Regions from separate parts of the Pseudomonas sp. 273 genome, predicted to be linked through region 1. Evidence: riboswitches for the same ligand, from Rfam matches in the RefSeq annotation. Region 1 holds a riboswitch; each other region holds the start of a gene.
The links. A riboswitch is a leader RNA that binds a small molecule or an ion and turns the genes downstream of it on or off. The one in region 1 is predicted to bind cobalamin.
Positions count from the first base shown of each region.

Region 1 (3,200 bases):
GGGGTCGTCGCTGGCGGTGCGGACGATCTCGCCGTCGATGCCGTGGCTGCGCAGCAGGCGCTCGATGGCGGGCAGGTCGACGCCGGGCAGGTCGCACTTGCTGATCACCCCGATCAGCCGCTTGCCGGCGTGGATGTCGAGCAGCCCGGGCGGCAGCCGGCATTCCAGCGAGTCGGCGGGGTGCACGTAGACCAGGGTGTCGACGTCGTCGGTGCTGGTGATCAGCGCGCGGTACAGGCGCGGGTGGCTGACGAACTCGCCGGGGGTATCCAGCGCGCCGCTGGGGTCGTATTCCAGCGCCTGGGTCTTGCGCGCCGCCGCGGGGTTGCCGCACAGGGCGTTGAACAGGGTGGTCTTGCCGGCGCCGACGCCGCCGACCAGGGCATACCGCTGCGCGCTCATCATCAGCTCCTGGTCACCGGGCAGACGCTGTAGTCGAGCAGCCGGCCGAGGGCGGCGCAGGTCTGCGCCAGCGCCTCCTCCACCGCGCCGACGCTGCCGTGCAGCACCAGGGCGCCGCTGAAGCGGTCGAGGAAACCGATGTTCACGTTCGCCGCCTTGGTGGCGAAGTCGCCGGCGATCATCGCGGTCTCGCCCGGGGTCAGGGTCATGATGCCGATGGCCTCGGCCCCGGGCACGCCGATCTTGCTCGCCAGCTCCTCCTGGGGGTGCGCGATCAGGTGCGCCAGGGTCACCTGCTTGCCTGGGACGAATTCCTGGATGATGCGCTCTTTGGACACGTGCTCTGCTCCTCTAACTGCTTAGGAAGCTAACAAGTGCCAGGACGGCGGCCCTATCAAAATCCGGCAAAGTTTTCCGCCGCCCCGCAAGACCGGAAAACTCCTACGAGAAACCGCTGGAACGCCCGCAGGACGCCGCATCGACGGTTTCCCGCCGAGGCCTGCGACCCGCGGCCGACGCCGTGCTGAGTGACTTTGTCGCAGCCGGCGGGAGGCGTCCGGGCACAGGCTGGGCGCAGCTATGGCGGTGGCGGGGAGTAGGGGAAAGGGGCATCTGACAGACAGGTTCCGCATCGGCCCGACTTGCCCGGCCGGGGCGTTGTTCGTAAGGTGCGCACGTTTTCGTTCGAGGTAACGGGAAGCAGGTGAAAGACCTGCGCTGCCCCCGCAACGGTAACCGACCGCAGGCCCGCGCCTGCCGCGCTCCAATCCGCCACTGTGCGCCACGCATGGGAAGGCCGGGAGCGTGCGAGTCGGCAGCCCGGAGACCGCCCTCGACACGCACGACAGGTGTTGCGGAGGGCCGCACCGTCAAGCGCGGCCCCTCCCGCCCTTGCCCAGCCCTCCTCGAAAGTCCACTTTTGAGGAACCCATCGATGAAACTTTCCCGTCTCGCCCTGGCCGCCGCCGTGCTGCCCGCGGCGGCCTTCGCCACCGACGATGCCGAACAGGCCTACCAGCTGCCGTCGATGGTCATCACCTCGGCGCGCCAGGCCGAACCCCGCGGCCAGGCTACCTCGGCCAACACCGTCTTCACCCGCGACGACATCGAGCGCCTGCAGGCACGCAGCGTCCCCGAGCTGCTGCAGCGGGTGCCCGGCGTGCAGCTGAGCAACGCCGGCGGCCTGACCAGCTACTTCCTGCGCGGCACCAACCCCGGCCAGACCCTGGTGCTGGTGGACGGCCAGCGCATCGCCTCGGCGAGCAGCGGCATCGCCCGCCTGGACTACCTGAACGTCGACAACATCGAGCGCGTGGAAGTGACCCGCGGCCCGCGCTCGGCGCTGTACGGCGCCGACGCCATCGGCGGGGTGATCCAGATCTTCACCCGCCGCGGCGAAGCCGGCCTGCACCCGCAGGTGCGCCTGGCCGCCGGCAGCAACGGCACCTTCCAGCGCAGCGCCTCGCTCGCCGGCGGCGACGAGCGCACCCGCTTCGACCTGGGCGCCAGCCTCGACGAGAGCCGCGGCTACGACTACACCCGCGACAACGTCGGCGCCGACAGCGACCACGACGGCCAGCGCAACAAGGCCGTGCACCTGAACCTGGACCACCGCCTGAACGAGGACTGGAAGGCCGGCTTCAGCCTCAACGACCAGCGCGGCGACAGCGAATACGACGACGCCTACAGCTACGCCCCCGCCGAGCCCCACGACGAATTCCGCGTCAGCAGCTACAGCGGCTACCTCGAAGGCCAGCTGACCTCGATGTGGAACAGCCGCCTGGAACTGGGCCGCAGCTTCGACCGCAACAAGGCCGTGGGCGCCGCCGAGGTGTGGAACAACGGCACCCTGGAAACCACCCGGCATTCCGCCAGCTGGTTCAACCGCCTGCAGTTGGATGCGCGCAACCAGCTGGCCCTGGGCGCGGACTGGTACGAGGACCGGGTCGACGGCAGCACCGCCTTCGCCGAGGACAGCCGCACCAACCACGCCTTCTTCGCCCAGCACAGTTTCAAGGGCGAGGCCTTCTCCACCGAGCTGGGCCTGCGCCACGACGACAATGAGCGCTACGGTTCGCAGAACAGCTGGAACGCCGCCTTCACCCTGCCGGTGGGCGATAGCCAGAGCTGGATCGCCAGCTACGGCGAGGGCTTCCGCGCGCCGACCTTCAGCGACCTCTACTACCCCGGCGCCAGCAACCCGGACCTTGCGGCCGAGACCTCGAAGACCTACGAGCTGCAATGGCGCGGCGACTTCGCCGGCACGCATCTTGAGGCCGCGCTGTACCGCACGGAAGTGGACGACCTGATCGCCTGGGACAGCGCCAGCAACCAGCCGCAGAACATCGCCAAGGCGCGCATCGACGGCTTCGAGGCCAGCCTGGCCCGCGAGGTCCTCGGCTGGCAGGCCAACCTCGGCCTGAGCATCATCGACCCGCGCGACCGCGACACCGGCCACACCCTGCCGCGCCGCGCCCGGCGCACCCTGAGCCTGGACCTGGACCGCCAGTTCGGCGCCTTCGGCGTCGGCGGCACCTGGCGCGCGCTGAGCAACAGCTACGCCGACGCGACCAACCAGGACCGCCTGGGCGGCTACGGCGTGCTCGACATGCGCGGCAGCTGGCAGTTCAGTGAAACGCTGCGCTGGGACCTGAAGCTGCAGAACCTGCTGGACCAGGACTACGCCCGCGCCAGCTACCAGCGCCCGACCGACCCCATGGGCTTCCCCAGCGAGACCTTCCACTACAAGGAAGCCGGGCGCACCGCGCTGCTGGCGTTGACCTGGACGCCGGAGTTGT
Region 1 is NZ_CP116775.1:334,459-337,658, reverse strand. Features, by position in the region: gene PKO50_RS01595 (EutP/PduV family microcompartment system protein) at 1-402, opposite strand, end outside; gene eutS (ethanolamine utilization microcompartment protein EutS) at 405-740, opposite strand; cobalamin riboswitch at 1,052-1,252, shown strand; gene PKO50_RS01585 (TonB-dependent receptor) at 1,337-3,200, shown strand, end outside.

Region 2 (3,200 bases), 1.9 Mb from region 1:
TGGCCACGGCGATCGGCAGGGGGTTGAGGCCCTGGGCCCGCAGGCGCTCGCAGAAGACATCGATGAAACCGGTGTTCGCCGCCTGCAGGTGGGTGCGGTAGAACAGCAGCGCCGCCACCGGCCAGTCGGCGTTCCATTCGGCTTGCCAGTGGTCGAGCGTGGCGGCGGCATGACGGGGATGGTGCAGCGCCACCCGGGGCAGGGCGCGCGGTTCCTCCCAGGGGTAGGCGCGGCCCAGGTAGCGGCTGGCCAGGTTGGCGAAGAACTGCCGGGCGTTGTCCAGGCCGCCCTGGCGCAGGTACTGCCAGAGGCGCTCGGCTTCGGCGGGGGCGACGGTGCACAGGGCGGTGAGTTCCGGGTCGGGCTTGTCGTCGCCGGGGACCAGGACCAGGGTGGCGCCGCGCTCGGCCAGGGCCACCAGTTGCTCGATGCCGTAGCGCCAGTAGCCGACGCCGCCGTGCACCGAGATCAGGATGACTTTCGCGTGCCGCAGCACCTCGTCGACGTAGAGGTCCACCGAGGCGTGGTTCTGCAGCTGCATGGGGTTGGCCAGGCGCAGGCTCGGGTAGTCCGCCGGCAGTTCGCGGGCGGCCTCGGCGAGCAGCGCCAGGTGCGAATCGCCGCTGCAGAGGATGACCAGCTCGGCGGGCGTCTGGGCCAGGTGGGCGATGCCGTCGTCGGGGACGAAGCCGCCGGGTTGGGTGCGCAGCAGGTGCATGGTACGGCCTTGGTCGAGGGCTGTGCGTAGGAGCGAGCTTGCTCGCGAACAAACCCCGCTGCGGGGCCATTCGCGAGCAAGCTCGCTCCTACGAAGGGCATCAGGTCAGTGCGGTGCGCAGTTCGTTGGCGATGCTGGCCTGGTCGAGTTCCTGGCCGATCACCACCAGGCGGGTGGCGCGGGTTTCGTCGCTCAGCCACTTGCGGTCGAAGTGTTTGTCGAAGCGCTTGCCGACGCCCTGCACCAGCAGGCGCATGGGCTTGCCGGGGATGGCCGCGAAGCCCTTGATGCGCAGCACCGCGTGGCGCTCCACCAGTTGCTCGAGGGCGTCGAGCAGGGCGCGCTCTTCCACTTCCGGCAGGTCGACGTGGAAGGAGTCGAACTCGTCGTGGTCGTGGTCCTCGTGCCCTTCATGGTCGTGGTGGGTCGGGCGGCTGTCGATGTGCAGCTCGGCCTCGGCGTTCAGCCCCAGCAGCACCGACAGCGGCAGCTTGCCGGCGCTGGCCTCGATGATCTTCACCGCCGGCGGCAGTTCCTCGGCGACGTGGGTGCGCACTTGCGCGAGGGTGTCGGCGTCGAGCAGGTCGGCCTTGTTCAGCACCACCAGGTCGGCGCTGGCCAACTGGTCTTCGAACAGTTCGTGCAGCGGCGATTCGTGGTCCAGGTTCGGGTCCTGCCTGCGTTGCTCGTCGACCTGCTCGGGGTGGGCGGCGAAGGTTCCGGCGGCCACCGCCGGGCTGTCGACCACGGTGATCACCGCATCCACCGTGCAGGCGTTGCGGATTTCCGGCCACTGGAAGGCCTGCACCAGGGGCTTGGGCAGGGCCAGGCCGGAGGTCTCGATGAGGATCTGGTCGAGCTCGCCGCGGCGCGCCACCAGCTCGCGCATCACCGGGAAGAACTCTTCCTGCACGGTGCAGCACAGGCAGCCGTTGGCCAGTTCGAAGACGCGGCCCACGGCTTCTTCTTCGCTGCAGCCGATGGAGCATTGCTTGAGGATTTCGCCGTCGATGCCCAGTTCGCCGAACTCGTTGACGATCACCGCGATGCGGCGGCCTTCGGCGTTGTCGAGCATGTGCCGGAGCAGGGTGGTCTTGCCGGCGCCGAGGAAGCCGGTGACGATGGTGACGGGGAGCTTGGCCAGGGTTTGCATGGTCGCCTCTGCGCTGCGATGGCGGGAGGCAGGGGCGCGCGCACGGAGGTTCCGCGCGTCGGAAGCCGCCACCGGATCACCCCGCCCGGTTGTGGTAATGCTGGTTCGAGGCAGGTCTCCTGGCTCACGATCCGGCTTGCGCCTGGCCTTCGCCTTCCCGCCCGTGGGCAGTGGCATTCGAAGGGGTTTGGATCATTCACAGTTGCGGGGGCAGCCGTGGCCTTGACCACGTTCCCTCTTAGCTCCGGCGCCGGGCCGGAGAACCTCGAAGCGGCAAAGGCTACGCAGTGCCCGGCGGGTGGTCAATCGCCACCGGGCCGGTTGACGCTCTGCCTGGGCCGTGCTGTGCTGCCCGGCGATTGCCCGAGGAAGGATCGCCCGCGTGATACTGGTTGCCGGACTGGGGTGCCGCCGTGGCTGCGGCGCCGACGAACTGCTCGCCCTGCTGCGCGCCTGCCTGCGCGAGGCCGGCCTCGATGAGGCGGCTCTGAATGCCCTGGCCAGCAGCGAGGCCAAGGCCCTGGAAGGTGGCCTGCGCGACCTGTCGCGGCAACTTCGTCTGCCCCTGGAACTGCTGGATGCGCAGCGCCTGGCGCCTTACGAGCAGCGCCTGACTTCCACTTCCGAGCGGGCTCGCCAGGTCACCGGCAGCGCTGGCGTGGCTGAGGCTGCCGCCCTGGCACTGGCCGAAGCGCTGGCTGAAGGCCCGGCGCGGCTGGTCGTGCCCAAGCGGCGCAGCGCCAACGCTACTTGCGCGCTGGCCATGGCTCCCTACGGGCTGGGGTAGACTTGCGCCTTTCCCGATCCGAAGCGAAACGCCCATGACGGTCTATTTCATCGGCGCCGGCCCCGGCGATCCCGAGCTCATCACGGTCAAGGGCCAGCGCCTGCTGCGCAGCTGCCCGGTGATTCTCTACGCCGGCTCGCTGGTGCCCGAGGCGGTGCTCGAAGGGCACAGCGCCGAGGTGGTGGTGAACACCGCCGAGCTGCATCTGGAGCAGATAGTCGCGCTGCTGGCGGAGGCCCACGCGAAAGGCCAGGACGTGGCCCGCGTGCATTCCGGCGACCCTTCGCTGTACGGCGCCATCGGTGAGCAGATCCAGCACCTGCGCCGGCTCGGCATCCCCTACGAGATCGTCCCCGGGGTCACCGCCACCGCCGCCTGCGCCGCGCTGCTGGGCTGCGAGCTAACGCTGCCGGACGTGTCGCAGACGCTGATCCTCACCCGCTACGCCAGCCGCACGAAGATGCCCGAGGGGGAATCCCTGGGCGACCTGGCGCGGCACCGGGCGAGCATGGCCATCCACCTGGGCGTGGGGCAGCTGGAGA
Region 2 is NZ_CP116775.1:5,933,762-5,936,961, reverse strand. Features, by position in the region: gene cobN (cobaltochelatase subunit CobN) at 1-718, opposite strand, end outside; gene cobW (cobalamin biosynthesis protein CobW) at 819-1,871, opposite strand; cobalamin riboswitch at 1,963-2,154, opposite strand; gene PKO50_RS27115 (cobalamin biosynthesis protein) at 2,254-2,658, shown strand; gene cobM (precorrin-4 C(11)-methyltransferase) at 2,693-3,200, shown strand, end outside.
Region 2: linked by a shared signal. The riboswitch ahead of cobW (cobalamin biosynthesis protein CobW) and the one ahead of PKO50_RS01585 (TonB-dependent receptor) in region 1 are both predicted to bind cobalamin.

Region 3 (3,200 bases), 2.7 Mb from region 1:
ATGGGCGGAAGATCGCGGTGGCGGCCATCGGGTTCGACGGCAGGTAGAAGTGGATGTAGGACGCGGTCAGGCGGCCCAGGCGGAACACCGCCTCGGCCACCGGCTTGGCGTTCGGGCAGCTGCCGCGCAGGGCCGGCTCCAGGCCGGTGTCCAGCAGCGAGTGGTGGAAGGTGTGGCCGCGCAACGGGCCCTCGGGCAGCTCGACCTCCTGCAGGGCCAGGGCGGCCAGGCGCTTCTGCAGGGTGGCGCGGCCGGGCAGCAGGCCGAGCAGTTGGCCGCATAGGCCATTGGCGTCGGTCAGGCCGTCGAGCAGGTAGAGCATGCCGCCGCACTCGGCCAGCAGCGGCTTGCCGGCGGCGTGATGGGCGCGGATGGCAGCGGCCATGGCGCGGTTGTTCTCCAGTTGTGCCAGGTGCAACTCGGGGTAGCCGCCGGGCAGGTAGAGGCTATCCACCTCCGGCAGGCATTCGTCGCTGAGCGGGGAGAAGAAGCACAGCTCGGCGCCCAGTTCGCGCAGCAGGTCGAGGTTGGCCTGGTAGAGGAAGGCAAAGGCGGAATCGCGCGCCACGCCGATGCGCACGCCGGCCAGGGACGGCGGCACCTCGCGCGCGGCCGGCGCCGCGAAGCTCACCGGCGGCGGCAGGTCCACCGCGCTGCTGGCGGCCAGGGCATCGGCGGCGGCGTCCAGGCGCGCATCCAGGTCGGCCAGCTCCTCGGCCTGCACCAGGCCCAGGTGGCGGCTGGGCAGCTCCAGCTCGGCGCTGCGCGGCAGCGCGCCGTACCAGCGGATCCACTCCGGCAGGCTGTCGCGCAGCAGGTCGCTGTGGCGCTGGCTGCCGACGCGGTTGCCGAGCACCCCGGAGAACGGCAGGCCCGGCTGGTAGGTGGCCAGGCCCACGGCCAGGGCGCCGAAGGTCTGCGCCATGGCCTGGCCGTTGATCACGCCCAGCACCGGGACGTTGAAGGTGCGCGCCAGGTCGGCGGCCGAGGGCGTGCCGTCGAACAGGCCCATCACCCCCTCGATGAGGATCAGGTCGGCCTCCCCGGCCGCCTCCCACAGCAGGCGCCGGCTCTGCGCCTCGCCGACCATCCACAGGTCGAGCTGGTGCACGGGCGCGCCGCTGGCACGGGCGAGGATCATCGGGTCGAGGAAGTCCGGGCCGACCTTGAACACCCGCACCCTGCGCCCCTGGCGCGCGTGCAGGCGGGCCAGGGCGGCGGTGACGGTGGTCTTGCCCTGCCCCGAGGCGGGAGCTGCGATCAGCAGCGCCGGGCACTGGCGCGCTTGCGGCATCAGAACTCCACCCCTTTCTGCGCCTTGATGCCGGCCTTGAAGGCATGCTTGACCAGGCCCATCTCGGTGACGGTGTCGGCGGCCTCGATCATCCCCGGCTGCGCGGCGCGGCCGGTGACCACCACGTGCTGGTGCGCCGGGCGCGCGGCGATGTCGGCGAGCACCGCGTCCAGTTCCAGGTAGCCGTGCTTGAGGGCGATGTTCAGCTCGTCCAGCACCACCAGGCCGATGGCCGGGTCGGCCAGCAGTTCGCGGGCGATGCCCCAGGCCTGCTGCGCCTTGTCGATGTCGCGCTGGCGGTCCTGGGTCTCCCAGGTGAAGCCCTCGCCCATCACGTGGTAGCGCACTTCCTCGGGGAAGCGCCGGAAGAAGGCTTCCTCGCCGGTGCTGGCGGCGCCCTTGATGAACTGCACCACGCCGGCCCGCATGCCGTGGCCGAGGGCGCGGGCGAGCATGCCGAAGGCCGAGCTGCTCTTGCCCTTGCCGTTGCCGGTGAGCACCAGCAGCACGCCGCGTTCGTCCCGGGCCTGGGCGATCTTCTCGTCGACCACTTCCTTCTTGCGCTGCATGCGCGCGCGGTGGCGCTCGTCCTTTTCCGGGGTCTCGCTCATCGTTCTGTCTCCTGGCCGCGGACGGCCGTGCTCGCGGCGCCGGGGCACCGTGGCTGATGGGGCATGCGGGAGTGACGAAGGAACGCAGCCGGGCGGCGCGGGGCCGGGGCTGGAGGGGAATTGCTCATCTGCCTGATCGCTCCACCGCTCTCACCCGCGCGGCTAAAAACCGGGATGACGCGGGGCGATCGGAGCGCGGCCTGGGCAGCGCCCGACGGCTTCCGGCGCGTCGTCGTCGCTACGGGCCGGTCTCCGGGCTCGCGAGTGGAGGTCCTGGGACTTCCCCGGCCGCGCCTTCCCATGCCGTTGGCACAGTGGCTGTTGCGACCGCGTGACTCGCCTACCGTTGCGGGGGCAGCGCCGGAATGACCGAAAAGGCTCGGTTCCACCGGCTTCCCTGTTTCACCTTCAGCCATGACTGAAGGCACCTGTAGCAGGCGCGCAGCTTAGAGGCTGGTGGGGTGGCCGGTCAATCGGCGGCGGCGATGGGTCGCGCCGCCGGCGCCGGCGTCGCGGCCGGGTCCTGGCGGCACCAGCGCAGCCAGATGAACTGCAGCTGGACCAGGGTGGCGCGGGCCAGTTCGCGGTCCTCGGCCGGCAGCCGGTGGTCGCCCTCCAGGGCCTGGAACAGCGCCACGCTGGCCGCATCCAGGGCCTGCTCGCGGCCGGCGCGCGGGCCACCGGCGAGCAGCAGGTCGTGCAGGCGCAGCAGGTAGGCGTCGCGGGCCCGCCGTACGGGGCCGCGGGCCGCGGCCAGGCGCGCGCGGAGGAACAGCAGCTCGTCGCCCAGGTCCAGCGCCAGCAGGCCGCCGCGCCAGCGCGCACGGCGTTCGGCCGGCAGGTTCCTGTAGAACTGCGCCAGGCGCAGCAGGCGGTCGGCGCTGCGGCCGTCGAACCACACCTCCGCCACCGGCAGCGGGCCGCGGGTGAGCCGCGCCAGGTCGACGAGGATGGCCGCCAGCACGCGGCGGTAGTGGCGCTGCCCCGGCGCCAGGCGCACCAGGTTGAACACCAGCACGGCGAAGGCCACGCCGACCACCGTGGCCAGCGCCGAGTTGAGGAAGTGGCCGAGGTCGTAGCTCATCGCGTTGCTCGGCCCGATGTTCTTCACATAGAAGATGCAGAAGGACGAGGCGATGGCGGCGATGGCGGGCCGCGTCATGCACAGCGCGGCGATGAACAGCGGCACGCCCAGCACCAGGGCCAGCGCCGGGAAGCCGTCGCACAGCGGCAGTATCACCAGGCCCGCGATGCCGGCGAAGGGCACCGACAGGACGATGCCGCGCAGGAAGTTG
Region 3 is NZ_CP116775.1:5,125,544-5,128,743, forward strand. Features, by position in the region: gene PKO50_RS23315 (cobyrinate a,c-diamide synthase) at 1-1,294, opposite strand, end outside; gene bluB (5,6-dimethylbenzimidazole synthase) at 1-2, opposite strand, end outside; gene cobO (cob(I)yrinic acid a,c-diamide adenosyltransferase) at 1,294-1,905, opposite strand; cobalamin riboswitch at 2,131-2,352, opposite strand; gene PKO50_RS23325 (FUSC family protein) at 2,375-3,200, opposite strand, start outside.
Region 3: linked by a shared signal. The riboswitch ahead of cobO (cob(I)yrinic acid a,c-diamide adenosyltransferase) and the one ahead of PKO50_RS01585 (TonB-dependent receptor) in region 1 are both predicted to bind cobalamin.

Region 4 (3,200 bases), 3.3 Mb from region 1:
GGCGTGGGACTCGGCCTTGTCGTTGTCGATGATGAGGACATCGTCCTGGCCCTTGTACCACTGGTTGTCGCTGCCGAAGACCAGTTCGTGGCCGCCGGCCAGGCGCGCCTTGCCCTCCAGCTGCGCACCCCAGTCGGTGAAGCCCCAGTAGTCGTTGTGGTTGAGCACCCGGGTGCCGCCGCCGGCGAGGTTGTAGATGCGCGTGTAGCTTGTGTCCCAGTCGTTCAGGTGGGCCTTGGCGAACCAGCTGAAGTCCTCGCCCAGGTGCTGCTCGAAGGTGGCGGTGGCGATCTGCTGGATGCGGTCGTTGGTGGTGTGGCGGTTGTCGGCCGGGCGGGCGTAGTCCAGGTCGGCGTCGGCGTACTGGTAGAACAGCTCCAGGCGCGAATCGCCGCCGAAGGCCTGGATGGCCTTGGCGCCGAACACGTTGACGTCGTAGGAGCGGCGCTTGTCGCTGACGGTGGCGGTCATGTCCTGCTCGCGGAACGGCTTGTAGCCGTCGGAGCGGTTGTGGCTGACGTAGGCCAGCAGGCCGAGGTCGCCCAGGCCGTTCTCCAGCACCTTCTCCACGCGTGCGTCGCCGCTGCGCCCGCGGAAGCTGTCCAGGCCCAGGTTGGCCTCGCCGGAGGCCTCGCGACTGCGCGCGCTGCGGGTGACGATGTTGATCACCCCGGACACCGCCTGGGTGCCGAACAGCAGGCCCTGGCCGCCCTTGAGCACCTCGATGCGCTCCACCGCGGCGGTCGGCAGGGTGTCCAGGTAGAGGCCGCCGTACAGGCGGTTGTTCAGGCGCACGCCGTCCAGCAGGATCAGGGTGTCGTCGTTGCGCCCGCCCAGCAGCGAGTAGGTGCCGTAGTCGAAGGGGCCGTTCTTCGGCGCCACGAATAGCCCCGGCACGTACATCTGCAGCACGCGGGTGACGTCGGCGCTGGGGCCGGCGCGCTCGATCCGTTCGCGCTCGATGACTTCGAGCCTGCTGCCGTAGCGGGCCATCTCGGCGACGGTGGTGGACTCCACCGAAGGGGCGCTGACGATTTCGTCCTGCAGCCCCAGGGGCGCGGCATGCAGGCAGGGGCTCAGGCACAGGCCGGCCAGCCACAGGGCGCGCCGGGGTACGGATTCAGGGAAGGGGAAATGCAAGGTGATCGCCTCGAAATGGGAATTTCGCAGGCGGCGCAGCGAGTTCCGGCGCGGGCGCGACCGGAATCCGGCTCACGCCCGCCCACCGCGGGTTTGCCAACAACGCTCCAGGCCGGTCTCCGGGCTCGCGAGGATCGTGGAGCATCCGCCTTCCCATGCCGGAGCACAGTGGCCTCGTGGATGCCCCGCTCGCTTACCGTTGCGGGGGCAGCGCCGGACTTGCCGCCAAGGGCGACGCACCGGCTTCCCGTTTCACCTCGCGCACGGCGGCACGAGGCACCTGGAACGGCGGGCATCTGACCACCTGGGCGGCGGAGCGTCAAGGGCGGCCCTTTACAGCATGCTTCCGCGCCGGGGCGCAGCCTGTGATGGCCTCCCTGCCGTCGTGGAAGCTTTCCGCTATCATCGGCGGACCTTCCCGACGCTCGAAAAGGACTGCCCATGTCGGTTTCTTCCCTGGTGCTACTGCTCGTCCTCGCCGTGCTGTTCTTCGGCGCCATCGCCATCTACAACCGCCTGGTGAACCTGCGCGCCCGCTACCGGAACGCCTTCGCGCAGATCGAGGTGCAGCTCAAGCGGCGCTACGACCTGATCCCCAACCTGGTGGAAACTGCCAAGGCCTACCTCAAGCACGAGCGGGAAACCCTGGAAGCGGTGATCGCCGCGCGCAACGCCGCGGTGGCCGGGCTCAAGGCCGCCGCCAGCCAGCCCGGCGCCCCCGCGGCACTGGCCCAGCTGGCCAACGCCGAGGGCGCCCTGGGCGGCGCGCTGGGGCGGCTCAACGTGACCCTGGAAGCCTACCCGGACCTGAAGGCCTCGCAGAACATGCAGCAGCTCACCGAGGAGCTGTCGAGCACCGAGAACAAAGTGGCCTTCGCCCGCCAGGCGTACAACGACGCGGTGATGGAGTACAACGCCTACCGCCAGTCGTTCCCCGCCGTGCTGCTGGCCGCCAACTTCGGCCACAAGGCCGACGCCGCCTCGCTGGAGTTCGCCGACAGCCAGCAGATCCAGGATGCGCCCAAGGTCAGCTTCTAAGCGCTGGCCGGCCCTATGAACTTCTTCCAGCACCAGGACCGCGCCCGCCGCCAGACCGGGCGGCTGATCCTGCTCCTGGCCATGGCGGTGACCTGCCTGGTGACGCTCACCAGCCTGGTCCTGGGCTGGCTCTGGCGCCATATCGGCGAGCCCGCCAGCCACTGGACCTCGCCGCAGCGCCTGCCCGACCTCGAGCTCTACCTGTGGGTGGCCCTGGTGGTGGTCGGCGTGGTGGTGCTCGGCGCCTGGTACAAGCACCGCCAGCTGCGCCTGGGCGGCCGCATCGTGGCCGAGCGCCTGGGCGGCCGGCTGATCAACCTGGACGCCCGCGACGCCGACGAGCGCCGGGTGCTCAACGTGGTCGAGGAAATGGCCATCGCCTCGGGCGCCCCGGTGCCACCGGTGTACCTGCTGGAGGATAGCGGCATCAACGCCTTCGCCGCCGGCCTGACGCCGCGCGATGCGGTCATCGGCGTCACCCGCGGGACCATCGGCCTGCTCAGCCGCGACGAGCTGCAGGGGGTGATCGCCCACGAGTTCAGCCACATCCACCACGGCGACATGCGCCTGAACACCCGCCTGGTGGCGCTGCTGCACGGCATCCTGCTGCTGGGCCTGATCGGCGAGACCATGGTCCGCGGCCTGTGGGACAGCCACACGGCCGACGACGTCGCGCGCATCCGCGTGCAGCGCAGCAACGCCGGCAACGACGCCGGCTCCGGCTCGGCCCTGGGCTTCATCGCGCTGGCCTTCGTCGCCGGCCTCTGCCTGTGGGTGCTGGGTTCGCTCGGCACCTTCTTCGGCAGCCTGATCAAGGCCGCGGTGAACCGCCAGCGCGAGTACCTGGCCGACGCCTCCGCCGTGCAGTTCACCCGCAACCCGGCCAGCATCGCCGGAGCGCTGAAGAAGGTCGGCGGCTACGGCTCGCTGCTCGGCGCCCTGCACCGCGCCGAATTCAGCCACCTGTACTTCAGCGACGGCCTGGCCAGCCACTGGTTCGGCCTGGCCACCCACCCGCCGCT
Region 4 is NZ_CP116775.1:4,549,206-4,552,405, forward strand. Features, by position in the region: gene PKO50_RS20670 (TonB-dependent receptor) at 1-1,086, opposite strand, end outside; cobalamin riboswitch at 1,233-1,439, opposite strand; gene PKO50_RS20675 (LemA family protein) at 1,582-2,178, shown strand; gene PKO50_RS20680 (M48 family metallopeptidase) at 2,194-3,200, shown strand, end outside.
Region 4: linked by a shared signal. The riboswitch ahead of PKO50_RS20670 (TonB-dependent receptor) and the one ahead of PKO50_RS01585 (TonB-dependent receptor) in region 1 are both predicted to bind cobalamin.